4 regions of the Streptomyces sp. NPDC021096 genome follow, and region 1 is predicted to be linked to each of the others. Evidence: riboswitches for the same ligand, from Rfam matches in the RefSeq annotation. Region 1 holds a riboswitch; each other region holds the start of a gene.
What was found. Region 1 has a riboswitch for cobalamin ahead of AB0G59_RS01490 (ribonucleoside-diphosphate reductase subunit alpha). Riboswitches for the same ligand answer to the same signal wherever they lie in the genome.
Positions count from the first base shown of each region.

Region 2: it holds a riboswitch for cobalamin, as region 1 does, so the genes downstream of both, AB0G59_RS25855 (CoA-acylating methylmalonate-semialdehyde dehydrogenase) here and AB0G59_RS01490 (ribonucleoside-diphosphate reductase subunit alpha) in region 1, are expected to answer to the same signal.
Region 3: it holds a riboswitch for cobalamin, as region 1 does, so the genes downstream of both, AB0G59_RS26320 (cobalamin biosynthesis protein) here and AB0G59_RS01490 (ribonucleoside-diphosphate reductase subunit alpha) in region 1, are expected to answer to the same signal.
Region 4: it holds a riboswitch for cobalamin, as region 1 does, so the genes downstream of both, metE (5-methyltetrahydropteroyltriglutamate--homocysteine S-methyltransferase) here and AB0G59_RS01490 (ribonucleoside-diphosphate reductase subunit alpha) in region 1, are expected to answer to the same signal.

Region 1 covers NZ_JBFADG010000001.1:317,926-323,330, reverse strand. The annotation lists gene AB0G59_RS01505 (glycoside hydrolase family 3 protein) at 1-1,042, shown strand, start outside; gene AB0G59_RS01500 (DUF3311 domain-containing protein) at 1,141-1,419, shown strand; gene mctP (monocarboxylate uptake permease MctP) at 1,416-3,047, shown strand; cobalamin riboswitch at 3,190-3,333, shown strand; gene AB0G59_RS01490 (ribonucleoside-diphosphate reductase subunit alpha) at 3,497-5,405, shown strand, end outside.
Region 2 covers NZ_JBFADG010000029.1:3,857-9,261, reverse strand. The annotation lists gene AB0G59_RS25860 (short-chain fatty acyl-CoA regulator family protein) at 1-1,060, shown strand, start outside; cobalamin riboswitch at 1,094-1,280, shown strand; gene AB0G59_RS25855 (CoA-acylating methylmalonate-semialdehyde dehydrogenase) at 1,443-2,942, shown strand; gene AB0G59_RS25850 (acyl-CoA dehydrogenase family protein) at 2,939-4,093, shown strand; gene AB0G59_RS25845 (enoyl-CoA hydratase/isomerase family protein) at 4,090-5,166, shown strand; gene mmsB (3-hydroxyisobutyrate dehydrogenase) at 5,163-5,405, shown strand, end outside.
Region 3 covers NZ_JBFADG010000031.1:41,066-46,470, reverse strand. The annotation lists gene AB0G59_RS26335 (class II aldolase/adducin family protein) at 1-27, opposite strand, end outside; gene AB0G59_RS26330 (inorganic phosphate transporter) at 140-1,402, shown strand; gene AB0G59_RS26325 (hypothetical protein) at 1,429-1,659, shown strand; cobalamin riboswitch at 1,837-1,969, shown strand; gene AB0G59_RS26320 (cobalamin biosynthesis protein) at 2,112-3,104, shown strand; gene AB0G59_RS26315 (cobyric acid synthase) at 3,101-4,645, shown strand; gene AB0G59_RS26310 (putative cobaltochelatase) at 4,812-5,405, shown strand, end outside.
Region 4 covers NZ_JBFADG010000024.1:58,771-64,175, reverse strand. The annotation lists gene AB0G59_RS24355 (serine/threonine-protein kinase) at 1-1,452, opposite strand, end outside; gene AB0G59_RS24350 (alpha/beta hydrolase-fold protein) at 1,571-2,686, opposite strand; cobalamin riboswitch at 2,952-3,106, shown strand; gene metE (5-methyltetrahydropteroyltriglutamate--homocysteine S-methyltransferase) at 3,267-5,405, shown strand, end outside.

The sequences.
Region 1 (5,405 bases):
GGTCGCCGCCTGCGCCAAGCACTTCCCCGGCCACGGCGACACCGCCGTCGACTCCCACCACGACCTGCCCACCGTCACCGCCTCCGCCGCCTCGGTCGCGGGGACCGCCCTGCCCCCCTTCGTCGCCGCGATCGGGGCGGGCGTGCGCGCCGTGATGACCGGCCACCTCCTCGTCCCCGCCCTCGACCCGGACCTCCCGGCCACGCTCAGCCGGCGCGTCCTGGTCGACCTGCTGCGCACCCGGCTGGGCTTCGACGGGATGGTCGTCACCGACGGCATCGAGATGAGCGCCGTGACCTCCCGCTACGGCATCGACGGGGCGACGGTGCGGGCCGTGGCGGGCGGCGCGGACGCGGTGTGCGTCGGCGGCGAGAGCGCGGCGGAGGAGACGACCGAACGGCTGACGGCCGCGCTGGCCAAGGCGGTTCACGACGGCACCCTGCCGCAGGAGCGGCTGGCCGAGGCGGCGGGCCGGGTCGCGGAGTTCGCCGCCTGGTCCGGGGAGCGGTTCCGCGGCCGTACGGCCGGGCACGGCGCACGCTCCGACGTCGGGCTGCGTGCCGCCCGGCGCGCCCTGCGCGTCACCGGCGCGGCGGCCGCCGCGCTGCCCCTGGGCGCCGACCCGCACGTCGTCGAGCTCGCCCCCGCCTCCACCCTCGCCATCGACCGGCAGACGCCCTGGGGGCTGGCCGCGCCCCTGCGCGCGCTGCGGCCCGCCACCACGTCCGTGCGGCTGACGCAGCCCGAACTCGCCCGCGACGCATCGGCCTTGGAGCGCGCCGCCCTCGTCCCCGCCGTCGGCCGCCCGCTGGTCGTCGTGGTCCGCGACGTGGCCCGGCACTCCTGGATGGCCGGCGCCCTCGGCCGCCTCCTGCGGCGGCGTCCGGACGCGGTCGTCGTCGAGATGGGCGTCCCCGGTACCGACACCCCCGGCGCCCCGCACCTCGCGACCCACGGGGCCACTCGCGTATCGGGCCTGGCCGCGGCCGAGTTCCTCACCGGCACAAACGGAACCCACACAAACGGAACCGACACCTTCTGAATCATTCCGATATGCGGATAGGGGGTGACGTCCGGAGGCACCCTCCCCTAGATTTCCTGCGCATTACGCAAGTGATCGCTCAGGGGACGGAGTCACGCATGTCGCAACCACCCGCGCAGCCACCCGGGGGCGGCCGTGAACCGGTCGTCACCCTGCCGCTGGTCATCGCCGGGGTATGCCTGGCCCTGCCGTTCGCGGCGATGCTCTGGGTCGACTCCTACTCCCGGCTCACCCCGGCCTTCATCGGTATCCCCTTCTTCTACTGGTACCAGATGCTGTGGGTCGTCCTCTCGACGCTGCTCACCGTCATCGCCTATGTCATCGTGCGCCGCCACGAGCGGCGGACGCGTACGCGTGCGGGAGGTGAGCCGCGATGAAGGACGGCGTGAACGGTGTCGCGCTCACCGTCTTCATCATCTTCTTCCTCGCCGTCACGGTCATGGGCTTTCTGGCCTCGAAGTGGCGGCGCGCGGAGAACGCGAACAATCTCGACGAGTGGGGACTGGGCGGCCGCTCCTTCGGCACCTGGGTCACCTGGTTCCTGCTGGGCGGTGACCTCTATACCGCGTATACGTTCGTGGCCGTCCCGGCCGCCATTTACGCGGGCGGCGCGGCGGGCTTCTTCGCGGTGCCGTACACCATTCTCTGTTACCCGCTGGTGTTCACCTTCCTGCCCCGCCTCTGGTCGGTCGCGCACAAGCACGGCTATGTGACGTCCTCGGACTTCGTCCGGGGCCGGTTCGGCTCCAAGGGCCTCTCGCTGGCCCTGGCGTTGACCGGAATACTCGCCACGATGCCGTACATCGCGCTGCAATTGGTCGGCATCCAGGCGGTTCTGGACGTCATGGGCGTCGGCGGCGGGGAGAACACCAACTGGTTCGTGAAGGACCTGCCGCTGCTGATCGCCTTCGGTGTGCTCGCGGCCTACACCTATTCCTCGGGGCTGCGCGCGCCCGCGCTGATCGCGTTCGTCAAGGACACCTTGATCTACATCGTGATCATCGTGGCGATCATCTACATCCCGATGAAGCTCGGCGGCTTCGACGACATCTTCGCGAAGGCCGGCGAGGCGTTCGCGGCAGAAAACCCGGCCACCGGCAAGCCGCGCGGCTCACTGATCACCGGACCGCAGGCACAGTGGGCGTACGCGACGCTCGCCCTGGGCTCGGCGATGGCGCTGTTCCTCTATCCGCACTCGGTGACCGCGGTGCTTTCCAGCAAGGGCCGCAATGTCATCCGCCGCAACACCACCATTCTTCCCCTTTACTCCCTGATGCTGGGTCTGCTGGCCATGCTCGGCTTCATGGCCCTCGCCGCCGGGGTGAAGGTGAAGAACGGACAGCTCGCGATCCCACAGCTCTTCGAGGACATGTTCCCCGACTGGTTCACGGGCGTGGCCTTCGCGGCCATCGGCATCGGCGCGCTCGTTCCGGCCGCCATCATGTCGATCGCGGCGGCAAATCTGTTCACGCGCAACATCTACAAGGACTTCATCAAGCCGGACGCCTCTCCCGAACACGAGGCGAAGGTCTCCAAGCTCGCCTCCCTGCTGGTGAAGGTCGGCGCCCTCGCCTTCGTCCTGACCATGGACAAAACGGTCGCCATCAATTTCCAGCTGCTCGGCGGCATCTGGATCCTGCAGACCGTGCCGGCCCTGGTCGGCGGTCTCTTCACCCGCTGGTGCCACCGCTGGGCGCTGCTCGCGGGCTGGGCGGCCGGAATGATCTACGGCACCTGGCGGGCGTACGACACGCCGAGCGCCACCCAGGACCACTTCGGCAACACCAACCTGATCCCGCTCATCGGCGAGAAGGGCTACATCGGCCTCACGGCCTTCGCCCTCAATGTGATCGTCGTCATCGTCGCGACGTTCGTCCTCAGGGCGCTGAAGGCGCCCGACGGCGTGGACGAGACCCGGCCGTCGGACTACACCGCCGACGCCGGCGACCCGGGCGTCCGTACGGACCTCCCCCCGGCCACCGTGGGAGCCCCCGGCGGGCACTGACCCGACCCACCCTCCAGAGGGCCGTCACACCCCCGCCCAGGGGGCGTGACGGCCCTCTTCGCTTGCCCTGCCGGGCCCACCCGTTAGCACATTCCGCAACCGCTTCATGACGGGACGACACAACATGTGGGGGCGCGTACGAGGCCCGGCACTAGATGTATGCTCGTCCTCGCTGTCGTCGCAGGGGAATCCGGTGGAAATCCGGAACTGTCCCGCAACGGTGTATGTGTGCGCATATACACAGCGCACCGAAGTCCGAGGACCTGCCGACAGCGCGTCCACCACCGAGCCTGCCCTGGGCTCGGCTATGGGCGTTGAATTCGTCCGGGCCCCGCGGGTTGGGCCGGCGGACGCCTACGAGGTGTGCCCTGGTGCAAGAGGCATGCCCGTACGCGACCGTCGCGCGCCTCCCGCCCGGCCCACCCCAGCCGAGCGAGGGAGAGCCACACGTGACCATCGCGCCCGCAGATCCGGTCTCAGCGAACGCGGAAGCGACCGGCGGCCCCGGGACCGCGCTGCTGCGCACCCTGACCGATCTCACCGCCGATCTGCCCGCCACCGACCCGGGCAAGGTCGCCGCCGCCGCGCTGCGCGGCCGGCACCCCGGTTCGGACGAGGCCGAGCTGCGCTCCCTCGCCACCGAGGCCGCCGCCGGTCTCATCGCCGAGGAGCCGGAGTACTCCAAGCTCGCCGCCCGGCTGCTCACCCGTGCCATCGCCGACGAGGCGGCCGGCCAGGGTGCGACGTCCTTCTCCGCCTCGGTCGCCGTCGGCCACCGCGAGGGCCTGATCGCGGACGAGACCGCCGCCTTCGTGGCCACCCACGCCGAGCGCCTGGACGCTCTGGTGGAGACGGCGCTGACCGACGGCGCCGACGACCGCTTCGGCTACTTCGGCCTGCGCACCCTGCACAGCCGCTACCTGCTGCGCCACCCGATCCACCGCGACGTGATCGAGACCCCGCAGCACTTCCTGCTCCGCGTGGCCTGCGGTCTGGCCGAGGACCACTCGGAGCGGGCCCTGGACGACGTCGCGGAGCTGTACCGGCTGACCAGCACGCTGTCGTACCTGCCGTCCTCCCCCACGCTCTTCAACTCCGGCACCCGCCACCCGCAGATGTCGTCCTGCTACCTGCTGGACTCGCCGCTGGACGAGCTGGACTCGATCTACGACCGCTACCACCAGGTGGCGCGCCTGTCGAAGCACGCGGGCGGCATCGGCCTGTCCTACTCCCGCATCCGCTCGCGCGGCTCGCTGATCCGCGGCACCAACGGTCACTCCAACGGCATCGTGCCGTTCCTGCGCACCCTCGACGCCTCCGTCGCGGCGGTCAACCAGGGCGGCCGGCGCAAGGGCGCCGCCTGCGTCTACCTGGAGACCTGGCACGCGGACATCGAGGAGTTCCTGGAGCTCCGCGACAACACCGGTGAGGAGGCCCGCCGCACCCACAACCTCAACATCGCGCACTGGATCCCGGACGAGTTCATGCGCCGCGTCGAGGCCGACGCCGACTGGTCGCTGTTCTCCCCCGCCGACACGCCCGACCTGGTCGACCTCTACGGCGACGAGTTCGACGCCGCGTACCGCCGGTACGAGGCCGAGGGCAAGGCCGTCAAGCAGATCCCGGCCCGCGTGCTGTACGCCCGCATGATGCGTACCCTCGCGCAGACCGGCAACGGCTGGATGACGTTCAAGGACGCCGCCAACCGCACGGCCAACCAGACGGCCGAAAAGGGCAAGGTCGTCCACTCCTCGAACCTCTGCACCGAGATCCTCGAGGTCACCGACGACAGCGAGACCGCGGTCTGCAACCTCGGCTCGGTCAACCTCGCGCAGCACCTGGGTGCCGACGGCGAGATGGACTGGGAGAAGCTCGACCGTACGGTCCGTACGGCCGTGACGTTCCTCGACCGCGTCGTGGACATCAACTTCTACCCGACCGAGCAGGCCGGCAACTCCAACAACCGCTGGCGCCCGGTGGGCCTGGGCCTGATGGGCCTGCAGGACGTCTTCTTCCGCCTGCGCCTGCCCTTCGACTCCCCCGAGGCGAAGGAGCTGTCCACCCGCATCTCCGAGCGGATCATGCTCGCGGCGTACGAGGCCTCCGCCGACCTCGCCGAGCGGCACGGCCCGCACGCGGCCTGGTCCGCGACCCGCACCGCCCGCGGCGTGCTGCACCCGGACCACTACCCCAACGCCGTCCCGGCCTGGGCGGACCGCTGGGACGCGCTGCGCGCCCGCATCGCCGAGGTCGGCATGCGCAACTCGCTGCTGCTGGCGATCGCCCCCACGGCGACCATCGCCTCCATCGCGGGCGTGTACGAGTGCATCGAGCCGCAGGTCTCCAACCTCTTCAAGC
Region 2 (5,405 bases), on a different contig from region 1:
CGGCCACGCCCTGGCCGAGCGGCTGGCCGAAGCCGCGGAGGCCCGCGGCCACGAGGACGTGGCCCTGCCGCGCTCCCCGCACGAGGAGATACGGGAGTTCTTCTACCGGCGGCAGAACTACCTCCACGAGGCCGACCTCGCGGCCGAGGACCTGGCCCACGCCCTGGGCGTGCGGCCCGGCGAGGTGGTGCGAACGCTCTCCGCGCGCCTGACCGAACGGCATGGAGTGCGGCTGGCGGCGGACTGCGACCGGCTGCACCACTACGACCCGGCCACCCGCGTCCTGCACCTGTCCAACCGGCTGCGCCCCGGACAGCAGGCCTTCCGCATGGCCACCCAGCTCGCGCTGCTGGAGTTCGGCGACCGGCTGTCCGCGCTGGCGTCGGAGGACTACGCGGAGGGCTCCGCCAGTTGGTCGCTCGCCAGGATCGGCATCGCCAACTACTTCGCCGCCGCGCTGATCCTGCCGTACCGCGCCTTCCACGCCGCCGCGGAGGAGGTCCGCTACGACATCGAACGGCTCACCGACCGCTTCGGCCTCGGCTACGAGACCGTCTGCCACCGCCTCAGCACCCTCCAGCGGCCGCGGCTGCGCGGTGTGCCGTTCTCCTTCGTCCGCGTGGACCGCGCCGGCAACATGTCCAAGCGCCAGTCCGCCACCGGCTTCCACTTCTCCCGCGCGGGCGGCACCTGCCCCTTGTGGAACGTGTACGAGGCGTTCGCCGCCCCGGGCCGGATCCACGTCCAGATCGCCGCCATGCCGGACGGACAGCGCTACCTGTGGACCGCCCGCGCCGTCACCCGGCACCGCGGGGGCTGGGGCGAGCCGGGCAAGACGTTCGCCATCGGCCTCGGCTGCGAAGTGCGCCACGCCTCCCGGCTCGTCTACTCCGACGGGCTCGACCTCGGCAACACCTCCGCGGCCACCCCCATCGGCATGGGCTGCCGGATCTGCGAACGCCTGGACTGCCCGCAGCGCGCGGTGCCGCCGCTGGGCCGGCCGCTGGCGATCGACGAGAACAGCAGCACGTTCGTGCCGTACCCGGTGGCGGACAAGTGATCACGCCGGGGGTGGACTTACTAGGACGTCCAACTATATGTTCGTGACCAAGGCCCGCGGTGTCAGGGAAGCCGGTGTGATTCCGGCACGGTCCCGCCACTGTGACCGGGGAGTGTGCCGTCGACAGCACGCCACTGACGAGATGTGCCATTCGTCGGGAAGGCTGGCGGCGCGCGGTGATCCGGGAGTCAGGATACCGGCCGCGGGGTGTTCCGTGTTGTCCACGAGGATGGAGCAGACACGCATGGCACCGGTCCGTACTCACGACCCTGGTGATCCGGCGGAGCGCGCACTGATGTCCGCGCACGCGTAGCTCTTCGCAGAGCCACGAAGCCCCATGCCCATCCCCGGATCTCACCTGACCTGACGAGAGCAGGCTTCCATGGTCCGTGAACTGACACATTTCATCGGCGGCAAGCACACCCCCGGAACGTCGGGGCTCTTCACCGACGTGTACGACCCCAACACCGGCGCCGTACAGGCCCGGGTGCCCCTGGCCGGGCGCGAGGACACCGCGGCCGCGATCGCGGACGCCGCCGCCGCGCAACCGGAGTGGGGCGAGTGGAATCCGCAGCGCCGCGCCCGCGTCCTGCTGCGGTTCCTCCAACTCGTCGAGGGCGAACGGGACTCGCTGGCCCGCCTGCTGTCCCGCGAGCACGGCAAGACCGTCGCCGACGCCCACGGCGACCTCCAGCGCGGCCTGGAGGTGGTCGAGTTCGCCGCCGGCATCCCGCACCTGCTCAAGGGCGAGTTCACCGACAACGCCGGCACCGGCATCGACGTCCACTCGCTGCGCTCCCCACTGGGCGTCACGGCCGGCATCACCCCCTTCAACTTCCCCGCGATGATCCCCCTGTGGAAGGCCGCACCGGCCATCGCCTGCGGGAACGCCTTCGTCCTCAAGCCGTCCGAGCGGGCCCCGTCCGTACCGCTGCGCCTCGCGGAGCTCTTCCTCGAGGCCGGCCTTCCGCCGGGGATCCTGAACGTGGTCAACGGTGGCAAGGAGTCCGCCGAGACCCTGCTGACGGACCCCCGGGTGCAGGCCGTCGGCTTCGTCGGCTCCACCTCCGTCGCCGCGCACGTCTACGCCACGGCCGCCGCGCACGGCAAGCGCGCCCAGTGCTTCGGCGGCGCCAAGAACCACATGATCGTGATGCCGGACGCCGACCTCGACCAGGCCGTCGACGCGCTGGTCGGCGCCGGGTACGGCTCGGCGGGCGAGCGCTGCATGGCCATCTCGGTGGCCGTGCCCGTCGGGGAGGAGACGGCCGACGCGCTGGTCGCACGCCTCAAGGAGCGCATCGGGGACCTGCGGATCGGACGTTCGGACGACCCGGAGGCCGACTTCGGCCCGCTGGTGAGCCGTGACGCCCTGGACCGCGTACGCCGCTACGTCGACATCGGCGCCACCGAGGGCGCCGAACTCGTCGTCGACGGCCGGGGCTTCGTCCTGCCCGGCCACGAGGGCGGCTTCTTCGCCGGCGCCACCCTCTTCGACCGTGTCACCCCCGCCATGCGGATCTACCGCGAGGAGATCTTCGGCCCGGTGCTCTGCGTGGCCCGCGCCGCCGACTACGAGGCGGCCCTGCGGCTGCCGAGCGAGCACCCGTACGGGAACGGGGTGGCGATCTTCACCCGGGACGGGGACACCGCCCGGGACTTCACCCGACGGGTGACCACGGGAATGGTCGGCGTCAACGTGCCCATTCCGGTGCCCGTCGCCTACCACACCTTCGGCGGCTGGAAGCGGTCCGGATTCGGCGACCTCAACCAGCACGGCCCGGACGCCGTCCGCTTCTACACCCGCACCAAGACCGTCACCTCGCGCTGGCCCTCCGGGGTCAAGGAGGGCGCGAGCTTCACCATCCCGACAATGGGGTGATCGCGGTGACGACCACTCTCACCACGGACCAGCTCGCCCTGGCCGAGGTCACCCTGGACTTCGCCCAGGAGCACCTGGCCCCGCACGCCGTCGACTGGGACCGCGACAAGCACTTCCCGCTCGACGTCCTGCGCAAGGCCGCGGAGCTCGGCCTCGGCGGCGTCTACGTCCGCGAGGAGCACGCCGGCTCCGGCCTCACCCGCGGCGACGGCGTCCTGGTCTTCGAGGCACTGGCCACCGGCTGCCCCTCCATCGCGGGCTACCTCTCCATCCACAACATGGTCGCCTGGATGATCGACCGGTACGGCGACACGGCCCAGCGCGGCCGCTGGCTGCCCGGGCTGTGCGGCATGCAGGCGCTGGGCAGCTACTGCCTGACGGAGCCGGGCACCGGCTCGGACGCCGCCGCCCTGCGCACCCGCGCGCGACGGGACGGCGACGGCTACGTCCTCACCGGCGTCAAGCAGTTCATCTCCGGGGCGGGCGCGGCCGACGTCTACGTCGTCATGGCCCGCACGGGCGAGGGCGGCGCGGACGGCATCTCCGCCTTCGTCGTCGAACGCGACGACCCCGGGCTCTCGTTCGGCCCGAACGAACGGAAGATGGGCTGGAACGCCCAGCCCACCCGCCAGGTGATCCTCGACGGGGTCCGCGTCCCGGCCGGCCGCCGGCTCGGCGCCGAGGGCGACGGCTTCCGCATCGCGATGAACGGCCTGAACGGAGGCCGCCTCGGCATCGCCGCCTGTTCCCTGGGCGGCGCCCAGAGCGCCCTGGACCGCAGCCTGGCCCATCTCGCCGACCGCGAGGCGTTCGGCATGCGGCTGCTCGACGCACAGGCCCTGCAGTTCCGCCTCGCCGACATGGCCACGGAACTGGCCGCGGCCAGGGCGCTCGTCCGGCAGGCGGCTGACGCCCTGGACCGCGGCACCCCGCAGGCCCCGCAGCTGTGCGCGATGGCCAAGCGGTTCGCCACCGACACCGGCTACTCCGTCGCCGACCGCGCCCTGCAGCTGCACGGCGGCTACGGCTACCTCAGCGACTACGGCATCGAGAAGATCGTCCGCGATCTGCGCGTCCACCAGATCCTGGAAGGAACCAACGAGATCATGCGCCTCATCGTGGCCCGCGGACTGACGGGCGCCCTGCGATGACCACCACCGGCGAGCACGTACTGCTGCGCACCGAAGGCCGCGCGGCCCACATGACCCTCAACCGTCCCGGTGCCCTCAACGCCCTCACCCACACGATGGTGCACCGCATCGACGCGGCGCTGACCGCGTGGGAGCACGACCCGGCGGTGGAGCACGTCGTCATCACCGGAGCCGGCGAGCGCGGGCTGTGCGCGGGCGGCGACATCCGCTCCCTCCACGAGGACGCACGCTCGTCCGCGGGGGCGGCCTCCGCGGACTTCTTCCGCGACGAGTACCGGCTCAACGCCCGTATCGCCCGCTACCCCAAGCCGTACGTCGCCGTCATGGACGGCATCGTGATGGGCGGCGGCGTCGGGGTCTCGGCCCACGGCACGGTCCGGATCGTCACCGAGCGGTCCCGCGTCGCCATGCCCGAGACCGGCATCGGCTTCGTCCCGGACGTCGGCGGAACGTATCTGCTGGGGCTCGCGCCCGGGGAGCTGGGCACCCATCTGGCGCTCACGGGCGCGGCGGTGGGCGCTGCGGACGCGCTGCTGTGCGGGCTCGCGGACCACCACGTCCCCTCCGCTCTGCTGCCTCGGCTGGTCGCGGACCTCGCCCGGGCACCCGTCCACGACGTCCTGGCCCGGCACGTCCGGCCGGCGCCGGGCGGCGAACTCGCGGCGTGGCGCGGCTGGATCGACCACTGCTACGCGGCGGACACGGTGGAGGAGATCGTCGACCGGCTGCTCGACAGCGGCGTCCCGGCGGCGAAGGACGCGGCCGTGACGCTCCTCGCCAAGTCCCCCACCGCGCTGAAGGTGACCCTCGCCGCCCTGCGCCGGGCGCGTGCGCTCGGTCCCTTGGAGCACGTTCTGGAGCAGGAGTACCGCGTCTCCTGCGCGGCCCTGTCCCACCCGGACTTCGTCGAGGGCATCCGCGCGCAGGTGATCGACAAGGACCGGACTCCGCGCTGGTCGCCCGCCACGCTCGCCGAGGTCGGCGACGAGGACGTCGACCGCTTCTTCGCACCGCCCGGCGGGCGCGGGCTCGGCCTCGCGACGACCGGTTTCCCTCAGGAGGTGCCCTGGTGAGCAGCGTCATCGCCTTCGTCGGACTGGGCCACATGGGCGGCCCCATGGCCGCGCGCCTGGTGCGGGCCGGACACCGTGTCCTCGGCTACGACCTGGTGCCCTCACTGCTGGCCGCGGCCGTGGAGACCGGGGTCGAGGCGGCCGCGTCGGCGGAAGAGGCGGCGTCGGGTGCGGACGTGGTGATCACCATGCTGCCCGCCGGACGCCATGTCCTCGCCCTGTACCGGGACCAGGGGCTG
Region 3 (5,405 bases), on a different contig from region 1:
GGCCCCCGCCTGTTCGAACTCCCTCATCGGTCTTCGCCTCCGGTTCGCGTCATCGACCTGCCCGTCCCAGTTCACCTTCCGTTCACCCAGGGTCCCTACGGTCGCCGCGTACTGACCATCGAGCTGATTGCCTGGGTGAATGGAAAACATCACGCTTCTCATCGGGATCGTGATCGTCACGGCCTTGGTGTTCGACTTTACGAACGGCTTCCACGACACGGCCAACGCCATGGCCACCACCATCTCCACCGGGGCCCTCAAGCCCAAGGTCGCGGTGGCCATGTCGGCCGTGCTCAATCTCGTCGGCGCGTTCCTGTCCGTGGAGGTCGCGGCGACGATCTCCAAGGGCATCGTCGACGAATCAGGCATCCGGCCGGAGATCATCTTCGCCGGACTGGTCGGCGCGATCGTCTGGAACCTGCTCACCTGGCTCGCGGGCCTGCCCTCCAGCTCCTCGCACGCGCTGTTCGGCGGCCTGATCGGCGCGACCATCGCCTCGGTGGGCACCGACGCCGTCCACGGTGACGCCGTCGTCATGAAGGTCCTCATCCCCGCCGTCGTCGCCCCGGTCGTGGCCGGCCTGGCGACCGTGCTGGCGACCCGGATGACCTACCGCCTGGCGCGCAACACCGACCCCGAGGCCAGCGCCAAGGGCTACCGCGCCGGCCAGATCGCCTCGGCCGCCCTGGTCTCCCTCGCCCACGGCACCAACGACGCGCAGAAGACCATGGGCGTCATCACCCTCGCGCTGATCTCCGGCGGCGCCCTCGGCGCGGACGCCGACCCGCCGATGTGGGTCATCGCCTCCGCCGGCATCGCCATCGCGCTCGGCACCTACCTCGGCGGCTGGCGCATCATCCGCACCCTCGGCAAGGGCCTGGCCGACATCCAGCCGCCGCAGGGCTTCGCCGCCCAGACCGGCGCCGCCGTCACCATCCTGGCCTCCTCCCACATCGGCTTCGCGCTCTCCACCACCCAGGTCTGCTCCGGCGCCGTCATGGGCGCGGGGCTCGGCCGCAAGGGCGGCGTGGTGCGCTGGTCCACCGCCGGCCGCATGGTCGCCGCCTGGGGCCTGACCCTCCCGGCCGCCGGCCTCGTCGGCGCCGGCGCCGCGCTCCTGGCCGACCAGGGAGACTGGGGCGTCGCCGCGGTCGCCGTCCTGGCCCTGGCCGCCTGCGGCGCCATCTGGGTGGCCTCGCGCCGCAAGCCGGTCACGCACGACAACGTCAACGACCTCAACGAGCCGCAGGGCGTCTCCGTCCCGGCCGAGCCCGTCGGCGTGGTCACCGCGGCCCTCCAGGCCGTCGCCCCGCCGCCGGCCGGCCCGGTCGCCGGCCCCACCGCCGCCCCGGCAGCCGCCCCGGCCGCCGCTCCCGCCCCCGCCCCCGCGACGGCCGGCTGACCGCCGGGCAACGGAGGAGAACCACCATGAACATCGACTGGGCAGCACTCGGCCAGGTCTTCGGCGTCAGCCTCGTGGCCACCCTCGGCCTCGTGGCCGTCTTCACCCTCGGCATCGTGGGCACGTCCCGCAAGGCCGCACCCGCCGCCACCGCCCCGGCGGCCGGCCCGAGCGCGATGGCGCGCACCGGCGCGTACGCCTGCTTCGCGCTGTGCGCGGCCGCCGTGGGATACGGCATCTACCTGATCGTCGCCTGACGCGACCGCAGCACATCCCGCGCACCAAGCGCCGGTCCGGCACCCGCCGGACCGGCGCTTCGTCGTTGCCCGCGTCGCCCGCCGCCCCACCCGTGACCGGCAGCCTCACCGCAGGTCAGGGTGAGTTGACTGCCCTTCCCGGGCCGTGGTGGACTTCCGGAGCCAAACGGCGACAGCAGAGGAAGCCGGTGCGAATCCGGCGCGGTCCCGCCACTGTCACCGGGGAGTGTCCCCCCGATTCCAGGGCCACGGTCCGCGGTCCGCGGACTGGAAGGCCGGGGGCGACGCCGATCCGGGAGCCAGGAGACTCTGGTCGCCGGTCACGTCGAGCCAGGGCGCGGACCCTGAGTGAGGACACATCGCCATGCCCGGCTGCCGTCGCCCCCTGCCCTTCGCGCCCCCTGTGCCCCCGGTGCGCCGCACCCGCCACGGTGTGACGGCGGCCTGATCCGATGCGCCCGACGCGCAGTGATCAGATAGCCGGGAACACGACCGGGAAGCATCTCGCCTTCGTCTGCGGCGCCGCGCTCGGATTCGCCTGCGACCTCGTGGTGGGCGACCCGCGCCGCGGCCACCCCGTCGCCGCGTTCGGCCGCGCCGCGCAGGCCGTCGAGGAGCGACTGTGGCGCGACCACCGCGGCTACGGCACCCTGCACGCGCTGCTGTGCGCGGGCGGCACGGCGGCCGCCGCCGGGCTGCTGGCCCGTACCGCGCGCCGCTCCCCCTCCGCCGGCGTCGCGCTGACCGCCGCCGCGACCTGGGCCGTGCTCGGCGGTACGACCCTGGGCCGCGAGGCACGGGCGGTCGGCGGAGCCCTGGAGGCCGGCGACCTCGAGGTCGCCCGGGAACGGCTGCCGCACCTGTGCGGCCGCGACCCGCAGGCGCTGGACGGGCAGCAGATCGCCCGGGCCGTCGTCGAATCCGTCGCCGAGAACACCTCCGACGCCGTCGTGGGCGCCCTCGTCTGGGGAGCCCTCGCCGGGGTGCCCGGCCTGGTGGGCTTCCGCGCGGTCAACACCCTCGACGCCATGGTCGGCCACAAGTCGCCGCGCCACCGGCGGTTCGGCTGGGCCTCCGCCCGCCTCGACGACATCGTCGGCTGGCCCGGCGCCCGCCTCACCGCCGCCCTCGCCGTCCTCGCCGGCCCCGACCCGCGCGGCGCCTGGCGCGTGGCCCGGCGCGACGCCGCCCGCCACCCCAGCCCCAACGCCGGCCCGGTCGAGGCCGCCTTCGCCGGCGCCCTCGGGGTCCGCCTGGGCGGCACCCTCGCCTACGCCGGCCGCGTCGAACACCGCCCCGTCCTGGGCGCGGAGAACCGGCCCGTGGCCGTGGCGGACATCGAACGCGCGGTGCGGCTCTCGCGCCGGGTCTCCCTGCTGGCCCTGGGCACCGCCGTGGTGGGCAGGCTCTCCCTCGCACACCTCGCCAGAAGGAGGAATCGGTGACAGCTGCCGACAGGAGCGGGCCCGCGCGCCCGCCGGGCGGGGGCCTGCTGGTGGCCGGGACCACCTCGGACGCGGGCAAGAGCGTGGTGACGGCCGGCATCTGCCGCTGGCTGGTCCGCAAGGGCGTCAAGGTCGCGCCGTTCAAGGCGCAGAACATGTCGCTCAACTCCTTCGTCACGCGCGAGGGAGCGGAGATAGGGCGCGCCCAGGCCATGCAGGCCGCGGCCGCCCGCGTCGAGCCGAGCGCGCTGATGAACCCCGTGCTGCTCAAGCCCGGCGGTGACCGCAGCAGCCAGGTCGTGCTCATGGGCAAGCCGGTGGGCGAGCTCAGCGCCCGCGGCTACCACGCGGGCCGGCAGGAGCAGTTGTTCGGCACGGTGACCGAGTGCCTCGAGGAACTGCGGCGTACGCACGACGCGGTGATCTGCGAGGGCGCCGGCAGCCCGGCGGAGATCAACCTGCGCCGCAGCGACATCGTCAACATGGGCATCGCCCGCGCGGGCCGGCTGCCGGTGGTGGTGGTCGGCGACATCGACCGCGGCGGGGTCTTCGCGTCCTTCTTCGGCACCACCGCGCTGCTCTCGCCCGAGGACCAGGAGCTGATAGCGGGCTACATCGTCAACAAGTTCCGGGGCGACGTCTCCCTGCTGGAGCCGGGCCTGGACATGCTGCACGCCCTGACGGGCCGGCGGACGTTCGGCGTACTGCCGTTCGCCCACGGCCTCGGCATCGACGAGGAGGACGGCCTGCGCGTCTCGCTGCGCGGCGCCGTCCGCGAATCGGTGGTGGCCCCGCCGCACGGCGCCGACGTGCTGCGCGTGGCGGTGTGCGCGGTACCGCTGATGTCCAACTTCACGGACGTGGACGCCCTCGCGGCCGAACCGGGCGTGGTCGTCCGCTTCGTCGACCGCCCCGAGGAGCTCGCGGACGCCGACCTGGTCGTGGTGCCGGGCACGCGCGGAACGGTCCGGGCCCTGGCGTGGCTGCGCGAACGGGGCCTGGCGGAGGCCCTGGCCCGCCGGGCCGCCGAGGGCCGCCCGGTGCTCGGCATCTGCGGCGGCTTCCAGGTGCTGGGCGAGCGGATCGACGACGAGGTGGAGTCACGGGCCGGTTCGGTCGAGGGCCTGGGCCTGCTGCCGGTGCGGGTGCGGTTCGCGGTCGAGAAGACCCTGGCCCGGCCGGTGGGCGAGGCCCTGGGCGAGCGGGTGGAGGGCTACGAGATCCACCACGGCGTCGCCGAAGTCCTGGGCGGCGACGAGCCGTTCCTGGACGGCTGCCGGGTCGGTGCCGTCTGGGGCACGCACTGGCACGGATCGCTGGAGAGCGACGGCTTCCGGCGCGCGTTCCTGCGGCGGGTGGCGAAGGCGGCCGGGCGGGCGTTCGTCCCGGCGCCGGACACGTCGTTCGCGGGGCTGCGGGAGGAACAGCTGGACCGGCTGGGGGACCTGATCGAGGAGCACGCGGACACGGATGCGTTGCTGCGGCTCATCGAGGACGGGGTGCCCGGCGGTCTGCGGTTCATACCGCCGGGGGCACCGTGAGCAGGGGAATCCCCGCACGAGCGGGGAGCACAGTAGGGCTTCCACGAGGTGATCGCCGAAGAGCGGACCAACCCCGCCGGTGCGGGGAGCAGAAGGCAAGCGTGACCCTCAACTGCGGCAACGGCCGACCCATTCGGCGAGAGCCCCTCGAAGGAGTGAACAGCGCATGAATACCACCTATCCCTTCACTGCGATCGTCGGCATGGACGATCTGCGCGTGGCTCTCCTGCTGAATGCCGTCTCCCCAGCCGTGGGCGGTGTGCTCGTACGTGGCGAGAAGGGCACGGCCAAGTCGACGGCAGTTCGCGGTGTCGCGACGCTGATGCCACCGATCGCCGTCGTCGACGGCTGCAGGTTCTCCTGTGACCCGACGGCGCCGGACCCGGCGTGTCCGGACGGGCCGCACGGAGTCGATACGTCGAGGGACACCCGGCCAGCGCGGATGGTCGAACTGCCCGTCGGGGCCTCGGAGGACCGACTGGTCGGCGCCCTCGACATCGAGCGGGCCCTGTCCGAGGGCGTGAAGGCCTTCGAGCCCGGCCTCCTGGCCGACGCGCACCGAGGCGTGCTGTACGTCGACGAGGTCAACCTCCTCCACGACCACCTGGTGGACCTCTTGCTCGACGCGGCAGCGATGGGCGCCTCCTACGTCGAGCGCGAAGGCGTCTCCGTCCGTCACGCGTCCCGCTTCCTCCTCGTCGGCACCATGAACCCCGAGGAGGGCGAGCTGCGCCCGCAGCTCCTCGACCGGTTCGGGCTG
Region 4 (5,405 bases), on a different contig from region 1:
GCCGCAACTGGCGTACCCCGTCGGGTCGGTGCTCGGACCCGCGGTGGGCTCGGTGGTGGGGTCCGTGGTGGGTTCGGAGGTCGCCGGCTCGGAGGTGTCCTCCGTCGGCCCGGGCGTGGCCACCCCCGTGGGGCCGCCGCCCGGGTTGTCGCCCGTTTGCGAGCCGCTGTTGTCGCGCAGGGCGAACAGGGCCGCGGCCCCACCGGCGAGCAGGACCAGCGCGACGACGGCCGCCACGATCCACACCGCCGTCCGCGGCCGTGGCTCCGGGCCGTGCTCCGGCCCCGTCCCGGGGTGCGGCAGCGGACGCACGGGATACCCGACGGAGGCGGCGGACCCTCCCGAGCCCGGAGCGAGAAGGGGAGTCGCCAGGCCGCCCTGCTGCAGCCCGACCGGCACGTTGACGGACGGCGTCCCCGCGGAGTGCCCCACGACGGGCCCGGGTTCCGGCGGGCCGGTCACCGGCGTCGGCGTGGGCCTCGGCGCAGGTGAGGGCGTCGGGGTCGGTACGGGCGTGGGTGTCGGCGTGTCGGGTACCGTCAGCGGCCGTCCGGGGCCCGGGTGGCGCACCCGCTCGTCGAGGGCGGTGCGGACGTACCCGGGCGGTTCCTCCGTGAGCAGGCCGGCGGCGACCCGGTCGAGGAGCTGCTCGGCCTCCGCCGAGCCCATGCGGGCCTCCGGGTCCTTGCGCAGCAGCCCCTCCAGCACCGGCGTCAGCGGCCCGGCCCGCCGGGGCGCCGCGGGCTCGTCGTCGACCACGGCCCGCAGCGTGCTGAGCGCGTCGCCCCGGCGGAACGGGGAGACCCCCTCCACCGCCACGTACAGCAGGGTGCCCAGCGACCACAGGTCGGAGGGGATGCCCGGGCGGCGGCCCGTGGCCCGCTCCGGGGCGAGGTACTCGGCGGAGCCGACCAGGTCGCCGGTGCGCGTCAGGGTGCCCGCGCCCTCGATGACGGCGATGCCGAAGTCGGTGAGCACCACCCGGCCCCCGGCCTCCAGCAGGACGTTCGCCGGCTTGACGTCGCGGTGCAGCACCCCCACGGCGTGGGCGGCGCGCAGCGCCTGCAGCACCTGCGCGCCGATCCTGGCGGCCTCCTTGGGCTGGAGCACGCCCTCCTGCCGGAGCACCTTGTCCAGCGACTGGCCGCGCACCAGCTCCATGACGATCCAGGGGCGGCCCTCCTGCTCGACCACGTCGTGCACGGTGATCACATGGGGGTGGGCGACCCGCGCGGCGGCCCGGGCCTCCTGCTTCAGGCGCGCGTACAGCACCCGGACGTCCTCGTCGTTCATGTGCTCGGGCGCCCGGACCTCCTTGGCCGCGACCTCCCGGTCGAGTACCTCGTCCATGGCGAGCCAGACGACGCCCATGCCGCCGTGCCCCAGCTGTTCCATGAGCCGGTACCGCCCGGCCAGCAGCGGTTTGCGCCGCGTGGTGTCCATCCCGTCCATGCCGTACGCCCCCTCCCCCTGCGTACGGCGTACCGAGCCGTGCGCATTCGGGCCACACTGGCTGGGACGTGGCCGTGGCCGAAACCGTTCCCGGCCGGACGGGAATCCCCGCGCGGCCTCAGCGGCGGGCGGTCAGCTCCTTGTCGAGCCAGCGCAGGACCTCGGGGTATTCCTCGCGCCAGGTCTGGAAGTTGTGGCCGCCCTCCTCACGGACCAGCTTGTCGACCTTGGTCGGCGCCTTGGCCTTCCCCGCGAACCTCAGCATGGGACCGTAGTACTTCTCCTCGCCCTTCGAGCTGGCGGCCAGGAGCAGGGACACCGGCGGCGCAGCCATGTGCTCCAGGCGCCAGGTCAGGTCGGACTCGTTCCTGATCTGCTTGTTGCCCGCGTAGAGGTCACCGGTGTCGCGGTCCTGGCGCGCGAAGAGGTCGGCGGACAGCCCGGCCGCGGCGCCGTAGCGGGCCGGGTTGGTCATGGCCGCCTTCAGCGCGCAGTACCCGCCGGTGGAGTTGCCCACCGCGCCCCAGCCGCCCCGCGAATTGTCCGCGCGGTAGACGTCGTTGACGGCGATGGGCAGGTCCTGGTTGAAGAACGTCATGGCCTGCGGGCCGCCCGGCACGTCCGTGCAGTTGGTGTCGCGGTCCGCCACGACCGACGGCCGGACCATCAGCACGATCGTCGGTCTGATCTGCTTGGCCACGATGGCGCGGGAAGCCGCCTGCGGGACCTTGATCTGGGTGATGAGGTTCTTGGAGACGCCGGGCTGCCCGGTGATCGCCACGATCACGGGGAACCGGTCGTTCTCGTGCTCCTTCTGGAAGTACTGCGGCGGCAGATAGGCGAAGCCGTCCATGCCCAGCCCGCTGACGGGACCGCGTATCTCGATCCGGTCGACCTGGCCGGCCTTCTCCTTCGGGCCCAGGCCGACGGACTCCTGCCCCTTGACGACGAGCGCGGGCGGCCGCTTGCCGTCCTTGCCGCCCTTGAGCTCCTGCTTGCTGGAGTTGCGGCCGAGGAGCTCGTTCCACGTGGAGTAGAAGCCGAACTCGTTGTTCGCCGCGACGAGCAGCACCGACAGGATGCCCACCTGCGCCACGGCGAGCAGGCCGAGCCGGGAGAGGAGCGCCGGGATCCCCTTCTTCGCGGCCCGTGGCCACAGCCACAGCACGAGGGCGGCCAGCGCGACGGCGATGACCACCAGGAACAGCAGGAAATTCTGGGACGTAAGGCCCACGGTTGTCGCTCCTCTTCGGAGTGGGTTCTCCGGGAGGGAAGAGGGGGTACGGCCCGGTGAGGTTTCCTGTTTTGGCCGCAATTTTCGCCTTATGGCGCTGCCGGGGGTCCTGACGGCCCGCAGGGGCGGCCACGGCCTACGACCCTACCCCGCGCGTCCGCACGCAAGATCGAAACTGTCCGGGCAACCCCTGTCGGCGGACGGGCCCCTGCGTCTAGGGTGAAGGCGCAGCCGGTTCGCCCCGCCCTCCAGGCGGGCGCGTCGCAAGAGGGAACCCGGTGGGAATCCGGGACTGCCCCGCAGCGGTGAGCGGGAACGACCGCCGTCATACGCACTGGACCGCCCCGGCGGTCCGGGAAGCGACGGCCACTAGGTGCCGTGTCCTCCACCGACACGGCGTGCCCGCGAGTCCGAATACCTGCCGCTGCCCGCGTGCGACCGCACGCGGCGATCTCGGTGGCCTCGAGGGCGGGCCGGCGGTACGGACGGCGCATGCCTGGGCGTGCTCCGCCGGCATCTGCCGATCCTTCGTACGCTCGGGTCCCGCCGGGATCCCCCGCGACTCGCGAAGGAGAGTTCCGTGGCAACACACCCCACCGCTTTCACCGCCGTCCGCGCCCGGGCCACCGTCCACGGCTACCCCCGGCAGGGGCCCGGCCGTGAACTGAAGAAGGCCGTCGAGGGCTACTGGGCCGGCCGCGTCGACGCCGCCGCCCTGCACGACACCGCGGCCGCCCTGCGCCGCGACGCCTGGCGGCGCCTGGCCGACGCCGGCGTCCACGAGGTCCCCACCGGGGACTTCTCCCTCTACGACCACGTCCTGGACACCACCGTCATGGTCGGCGCCGTCCCCGAGCGGCACCGCGCCGCCGTCGAAGCCGACGCCCTGGACGGCTACTTCGCCATGGCCCGCGGCACCCAGCAGCTCCCGCCGCTGGAGATGACGAAGTGGTTCGACACCAACTACCACTACCTCGTGCCCGAACTGGGCCCGGACACCGCCTTCACCGCCGACTCCACCAAGCAGACGGGCGAGTTGGGGGAAGCCCTCGCCCAGGGCCACGCGGCCCGGCCCGTGCTCGTCGGCCCCGTCACCTATCTGCTGCTGGCCAAACCCGCGCCCGGCGCCCCGCCCGGCTTCCAGCCCCTCACCCTCCTGGACCGGCTGCTGCCCGTGTACGCCGAGGTCCTCTCCGACCTGCGGGCGGCCGGCGCCGAGTGGGTCCAGCTCGACGAGCCCGCCCTGGTGCAGGACCAGCCCCCGGCCGTACTGAACGCCGCCGCCCGCGCCTACCGGGAGCTGGGCGGCCTCGCCGACCGGCCCAAGCTGCTGGCGGCCACCTACTTCGACCGCGTGGGCGACGCCCTGCCCGTCCTCGCCAAGTCCCCCGTCGAGGGCCTGGCCCTGGACTTCACCGGACCCGCCGCCGCCAACCTCGACGCCCTCGCCGCCGCCGGCGGCCTGCCCGGCAAGCGTCTGATCGCGGGCGTGATCGACGGGCGCAACGTGTGGATCAACGACCTCGAACGGTCCCTGTCCACCCTCGCCACCCTCCTCGGCCTCGCCGACCGGGTGGACGTCGCCCCCTCCTGCTCCCTGCTGCACGTCCCCCTCGACGCCACCGCCGAGCGCGACGTCGACCCGCAGGTCGCCCGCTGGCTGGCCTTCGCCCGGCAGAAGGCCGAGGAGAGCGTCACCCTCGCCCGCGGCCTCAACGAGGGCAGCGACACCATCGCCCCGCAGCTCGCCGCCAACCGCTCCGCCCGGGCCTCCCGCGCCGCCTCCGCCCTCACCCGCGACCCGGCCGTACGCGCCCGCGCGGCGGCTGTCACCGCCGCGGACGCCCGCCGCCCCCAGCCGTACGCCGAGCGCGCCGCCGCCCAGCGGGCCCGGCTCGGCCTGCCGCTGCTGCCCACCACCACCATCGGCTCGTTCCCCCAGACCCGCGAACTGCGCACCGCCCGCGCCGACCTGCGCGCCGGGCGCATCGACGCCACCGCCTACGACGAGCGCATCGCGACCGAGATCCGCGAGGTCCTGGCCTTCCAGGACAAGGCCGGCCTGGACGTCCTCGTGCACGGCGAGCCCGAACGCAACGACATGGTCCAGTACTTCGCCGAGCAGCTGACCGGCTACCTGGCCACCCAGCACGGCTGGGTGCAGTCCTACGGCACCCGCTACGTCCGCCCGCCGATCCTCGCCGGCGACATCTCCCGCCCCGAGCCGATGACCGTGGCCTGGACCGCCTACGCCCAGTCCCACACCGAGCGCCCCGTCAAGGGCATGCTCACCGGCCCCGTCACCATGCTCGCCTGGTCCTTCGTCCGCGACGACCAGCCGCTGGCCGACACCGCCCGCCAGGTCGCCCTGGCGCTGCGGGACGAGGTCGGCGACCTGGAGGCCGCCGGCACGGCCGTCATCCAGGTCGACGAGCCCGCGCTGCGCGAGACGCTGCCGCTGCGGACCGCCGACCGGGCGGAGTACCTGGCCTGGGCCACCGAGGCGTTCCGGCTCACCACGGCCGGGGTGCGGGCGGACACCCAGATCCATACCCACATGTGCTACGCGGAGTTCGGCGACATCATGGCCGCCATCGAGCAGCTGGACGCCGACGTCATCAGCCTGGAGGCCGCCCGCTCCCGCATGCAGGTCGCCGACGAACTGGCCGCGGCCGGCTACGCGCACGCCGTCGGCCCGGGCGTCTACGACATCCACTCG